2 linked regions of the Ancylobacter polymorphus genome follow. The protein of the gene in region 1 interacts with the protein of each later gene in a pairwise test. Links are inferred from orthologs where the notes say so. Each region holds a gene or a part of one and is shown on either strand. Other genes may lie near its edges.

Evidence for each region. The genes of interacting proteins can lie anywhere in the genome.
Region 2: the proteins of K9D25_RS15245 (region 1) and K9D25_RS07530 interact in binary tests that used the Escherichia coli proteins (3 or more experiments, as listed by UniProt). The link is inferred for Ancylobacter polymorphus from one-to-one orthologs.

The regions. Positions count from the first base shown.
Region 1 is NZ_CP083239.1:3,232,885-3,235,955, forward strand. What follows is about bases 8-3,006. They hold K9D25_RS15245 (two-component system sensor histidine kinase NtrB), read left to right. Parts: upstream 8-941; coding sequence 942-2,072; downstream 2,073-3,006. Other genes in these bases: dusB (tRNA dihydrouridine synthase DusB), read left to right, coding at 8-945; ntrC (nitrogen regulation protein NR(I)), read left to right, coding at 2,081-3,006. Outside these bases: more of dusB, read left to right, coding at 1-7; more of ntrC, read left to right, coding at 3,007-3,071.
Region 2 is NZ_CP083239.1:1,605,572-1,608,361, reverse strand. Bases 15-2,732 are described here. They hold K9D25_RS07530 (P-II family nitrogen regulator), read right to left. Parts: upstream 1,684-2,732; coding sequence 1,345-1,683; downstream 15-1,344. Other genes in these bases: K9D25_RS07525 (acyl-CoA thioesterase), read right to left, coding at 1,980-2,732; K9D25_RS07535 (ammonium transporter), read right to left, coding at 15-1,293. Also shown: more of K9D25_RS07535, read right to left, coding at 1-14; more of K9D25_RS07525, read right to left, coding at 2,733-2,790. UniProt on the Escherichia coli protein: Involved in the regulation of nitrogen metabolism. Regulates the activity of its targets by protein-protein interaction in response to the nitrogen status of the cell.

The sequences.
Region 1 (3,071 bases):
ATTACCGATGCGCCGATGCGGCGCATGGCCTTGCGCTATGGCGCCTCGCTCGCCGTGTCCGAAATGGTCGCCGCCGGCGCCTTTGAAACCGGACATGAGGAGACGGTGCTGCGAGCCGAAGGGGCAGGGGTGGCGGTCCACGCGGTCCAGTTGGCCGGCAACGAGCCCGAATCGCTGGCCCGCGCCGCCTGCCTCGCCGAAGCCGCCGGCGCTGCGCTCATCGACATCAACATGGGCTGCCCGGCCAAGCGCGTCACCACCGGGCTCGCCGGATCGGCGCTGCTGCGCGACCTCGATCTCGCGACCCGGCTCATCGCCGCCGTGGTCGAGGCGGTGGACGTGCCGGTGACACTGAAGACCCGCCTCGGCTGGGACGACGCGGCGACGGTCGCTCCGGAACTCGCCCGCCGTGCGGAAGCGCTCGGCGTCAAGATGATCACCATTCACGGGCGCACGCGCTGCCAGTTCTACACTGGCCGCGCCGACTGGGCGGCGATCCGCGCGGTCAAGGAGGCTGTCTCGATCCCGGTGCTCGCCAATGGCGATCTCGTGGCGGTGGAGGACGCGACTGCCATGCTCGCCGCCTCCGGTGCCGATGGGGTGATGATCGGCCGTGGCGCACAGGGGCGTCCCTGGTTTCCCGGCCAGGTCGCCGCCTTTTTGCGCAACGGCCTCGTCCCGGCGGACCCGCCGCTGGCCGAACAGCGCGACGTGCTGGTCGAGCTTTATGAGGGCTGGCTGTCGCATTACGGGCGCGAACTCGGCATGCGCTGCGCCCGCAAGCATATCGGCTGGTCGCTCGCCGCAGCGGTCGCCAGTGCCGGCCGTCCGCCGGAAATGGCGACCGGCTGGCGCCAGCGCCTTCTCACCCTCGAGGATCCGGCGCGTGTCGTCACCGGACTCCGCGACGCCTATGACGACATTGGATGGAGAGAAGCTGCATGAGTTCGGTTTCCTCGCAACGGCCTGGCCCGCGCGCGGGCAGCGCGACCGCGGAAGCCGTCGTGAATGCGCTCCCGCATCCGGTGATCACGGTTGCGGAAGACAACCGGCTGGTGGACGCCAATGTGGCGGCTGAAGCCTTCTTCGAGGCGTCGCTGGCGGTTCTGGTGCGGCACAGGCTTCAGGAATTCGTGCCCTTTGGCAGCCCGATCCTGTCGCTGGTGGAGCAGGTGCGCACGCGCGGCGCGGCGGTGAACGAGTATCGGGTCGATCTCGGCACGCCGCGCAATGGCGGCGAGCGCATCGTCGACATTCATGTCGCGCCCCTGTCGGAGGTGGCGGGCCATGTCGTCATCATGCTGCAGGAGCGCACCATCGCCGACAAGATGGACCGGCAGCTCACCCATCGCGGCGCCGCCCGCTCGGTGACGGCGCTGGCCTCGATGCTGGCGCATGAGATCAAGAACCCGCTCTCGGGTATTCGCGGTGCAGCGCAGCTGCTCGAACTCTCGGCCAGCGACGACGACCGCTCGCTGACCCGGCTGATCACCGACGAGGCCGACCGCATCGTCAAGCTGGTCGACCGCATGGAGGTGTTCTCCGACGAGCGGCCGATCGAACGCGAGCCGGTCAATATCCACGCGGTGCTGGAACATGTGCGCACGCTGGCGACCACCGGCTTCGCCCGCCACATCCGCTTCGTCGAGGAATACGACCCCTCGCTGCCCCCGGTATTGGCCAATCGCGACCAGCTGATTCAGGTGTTCCTCAATCTGGTGAAGAACGCCGCCGAAGCCATTGGCGATTCGCCCGATGGTGAGATCCAGCTTACCACCGCCTTCCGCCCCGGAGTGCGGCTGATGATGCCCGGCGCCCCGGCGCGGGTGAGCCTGCCGCTGGAATTCTGCGTGCGCGATAACGGTCCCGGCGTGCCGGAAGACCTGATGCCGCACCTCTTCGATCCCTTCGTCACCACCAAGCCGACCGGCACCGGCCTCGGCCTCGCGCTGGTGGCGAAGATCGTCGGCGACCATGGCGGCATCATCGAATGCGACAGCCAGCCGCGCCGCACCACCTTCCGTGTCCTCATGCCCATGTACCGCGCCAGCCGCGGTGACGAGAAGAGTTGAGAACCGCCATGCCGACGGGAAGTATCCTGGTTGCCGATGACGACGCTGCCATCCGCACCGTGCTCAATCAGGCGCTGTCGCGGGCGGGCTATGAGGTGCGCTCCTGCGGCAACGCGGCGACGCTCTGGCGCTGGGTCAGCCAGGGCGACGGCGACCTCGTCATCACCGATGTGGTGATGCCGGACGAGAACGCGTTTGACCTGTTGCCGCGCATCAAGAAGGTGCGCCCCGATCTGCCGGTCATCGTCATGAGCGCGCAGAACACCTTCATGACGGCGATCCGCGCCTCGGAGAAGGGCGCCTATGAATATCTGCCCAAGCCCTTCGACCTGAAGGAGCTGATCTCCATCGTCGGCCGCGCCCTGTCCGAGCCGAAGAAGCCGGAGAACGCGCTCAAAGGTCTGGGCGAGGACGCCGACAACATTCCGCTCGTCGGCCGCTCGCCGGCGATGCAGGATATTTACCGCGTGCTGGCGCGGCTGATGCAGACCGATCTCACCGTGATGATTGCGGGCGAGAGCGGCACCGGCAAGGAGCTGGTCGCCCGCGCGCTGCATGATTACGGCAAGCGCCGCAACGGGCCGTTCGTCGCCATCAACATGGCGGCAATTCCGCGCGACCTCATCGAATCCGAGCTGTTCGGCCATGAGAAGGGGGCGTTCACCGGCGCCAATGCGCGCTCGGCCGGCCGTTTCGAGCAGGCGGAAGGCGGCACGCTGTTCCTCGACGAGATCGGCGACATGCCGATGGAGGCGCAGACGCGGCTGCTGCGCGTGCTGCAGCAGGGCGAATACACCACGGTCGGCGGGCGCACCGCCATCAAGACCGATGTGCGCATCGTCGCCGCCACCAACAAGGACCTGCGCATCCTCATCCAGCAGGGTCTGTTCCGCGAGGATTTGTTCTTCCGCCTCAATGTCGTGCCGCTGCGTCTGCCGCCGCTGCGCGAACGCGCGGAGGACGTGCCGGATCTCGCCCGACACTTCTTCCTGCAGGCCG
Region 2 (2,790 bases), 1.6 Mb from region 1 along the record:
ACGCAGCCCGATGAGGACGTTGACCACGTAGTAGAGGATCGCCGAGACGATGCCGCCCCACACGAGGGTCACCGCCACCGCCTGGAACTGCACCCACACCTGGTGGCCCATCGCGTAATCGGCGATGCCGGGGCCGCCGAGCGCCGGGGCGACGACGATGCCGGTGCCGATGGCGCCGACGATGCCGCCCACGCCATGGACGCCGAACACGTCGAGGCTATCGTCATAGCCGAGCGCGTTCTTCACCGTGGTGCAGAAGAAGAAGCAGATGATGGCGGCGACGAAGCCGAGCACGATCGCGCCGAGCGGGCCGGAAAGGCCGGCGGCCGGGGTGATGGCGACGAGGCCGGCGACCATGCCGGAGATGGCGCCGAGCATGGAGGGCTTGCCCTTGGCCAGCCACTCGATGAGCGTCCAGCCGACGATCGCGCCGGCGGTGGCGACGAAGGTGTTGATCACGGCGAGCGTGGTGCCGGCATTGGCTTCAAGGTTGGAGCCGGCGTTGAAGCCGAACCAGCCCACCCACAGGACGCTGGCGCCGACCATGGCGAAGGGCAGCGAGTGGGGAGGCATCAGCTCCTTGCCGTAGCCGGTGCGCTTGCCGATGATGATGCAGCCGACGAGGCCCGCAATACCGGCATTGATGTGCACCACGGTGCCGCCGGCGAAGTCGAGCGCGCCCATGGCGAACAGGTAGCCTTCCGAGAACCACACCATGTGGGCGATCGGGTAGTAGACGAAGGTCACCCAGAGGATGCTGAACAGCACGATGGCCGAGAACTTCATGCGCTCGGCGAAGGCGCCGATGATCAGCGCGGGGGTGATGGCCGAGAAGGTCATCTGGAACACGATGAAGATGTATTCCGGAATCTTCACGCCCTTGGAGAAGGTGTCGGCCAGGCTTTCCGTGGTGACGCCGGCGAGGAAGGCCTTCTCGAAGCCGCCGATGAAGGCGTTGCCGGAGGTGAAGGCGAGCGAGTAGCCGTAGAACACCCAGAGCAGCATCATCACGGCGGCGATGACGGTGACCTGCATGAGGACCGAGAGCATGTTCTTGGCGCGCACGAGGCCGCCATAGAACAGGGCGAGGCCCGGCACGGTCATGAACAGAACGAGGATGGAGGAGACCATCATCCAGGTGATGTCGCCCTTGTCCACGGTGACCGCGGCGGCGACCTCGGCGGTGGCTTCCGCGCCGGCGGCCGGGTTGTCCTGGGCGAAAGCGGCGGCCGCGAACAGCGCCGTCGTCGCCAGCGCAGGCAGGCCCGCGCGTATCCAATTCTTGGTCGTCATGGGTTCAATGCTCCGTCGCAATCGGAAAATATCGGGATCGGTGACGCAGGCTCAGAGGGCGTCGGCGTCGGTTTCGCCGGTGCGGATGCGCACGGCCTGATCGATCGCGTAGACGAAGATCTTGCCGTCGCCGATCTGGCCGGTCTTGGCCGAGGTGGTAATCGCGTCGATGACCTTGGAAACATGATCGGACGCCACGGCGACCTCGATCTTGAGCTTGGGCAGGAAGCTCACTGCGTATTCCGCGCCGCGATAGATCTCGGTGTGGCCCTTCTGACGGCCATATCCCTTGACCTCCGTAACGGTCAGTCCGTGCACACCAATGCCAGTGAGCGCATCCCGGACTTCCTCAAGCTTGAAGGGCTTGATGATAGCCATGACGATCTTCATGGGTTCTGTCCCCGCTTGGCCCCGAACCGCTGGCGGGGTTCTGGGCGTTTCATGTCGGACTCGCCGAGGTTGTTTTCCGCAACCTGCCGATCCAGCCGGCGAGAGAGAATCAATTCGCGTGCCAACCGTTGCGGATCAACGCTTCCGGTGGAAATGCCGCCGGCCGGCGCCGGCCGATGCCGCGTCGGTGGCCACCGCCCTGCCCGCACGCGACGCCGCCGGATTGCTCAATTCTTGATCGGGGCAGTGACCCTTCCCGAGTCACCGCCCCACATTCGCCATCAGTCGGCTAATTTTTAGGCAGATGCCTGTGCGGCAGGCGCCCGCACCGGCCGGATCAGCCCTTCCTGCGCCACCGAAGCGACCAGGCGCCCGGCGCGGTCATAGATCAGCCCGCGCGCCAAGCCGCGCGCGCCGGCGGCGCTGGGGCTGTCCTGGGCATAGAGCAGCCAGTCATCGGCGCGGAAGGGACGGTGCAGCCACAGCGCGTGGTCGAGGCTGGCGACCTGCAGGTTCTCGCCGAGCACGCTGGTGCCGTGCAGCGTCGTCGTCGCTTCCAGGAGCGTCATGTCCGAGGCATAGGCGAGCACGGCTTGGTGCAGCCCTTCCGCGTCGGGCAGCGGGCCCGTGGTGCGGAACCACACCGCCCGGCGCGGCGCGACGCGCTTTTCCCCGAGCCCCACCGGCTTTAATTCGATCGGGCGCGGGCGGCGCCAATAGGCCAGCACGGGCGCCGGCAGGGTAGCGATTACCTCGGCCGGCAGTTCGCCGATGCCCGGCACCTCCTCCGGCGGCGGCACCGCCATGTCGAGGTCGAGCTGGTGTTCCAGCCCCGGCTCCTGGCGATGGAACGAGACCGACATGATGAAGATCGGCCGTCCGTGCTGGATCGCCACCGCCCGCCGCGTGGCGAAGCTGCGCCCGTCGCGCACCCGCTCCACATCGTAGATGATCGGCACCTTCGGATCGCCGGCGAGCAGGAAATAGGCGTGCATGGAATGGGCGGCGAGCCCTTCCACCGTGCGCTGCGCGGCCACCAGCGCCTGCGCCAGCACCTGCCCGCCAAAGACGCGGGTGCGGAACGGCCAGGATTCCGGCGGGTTGAGA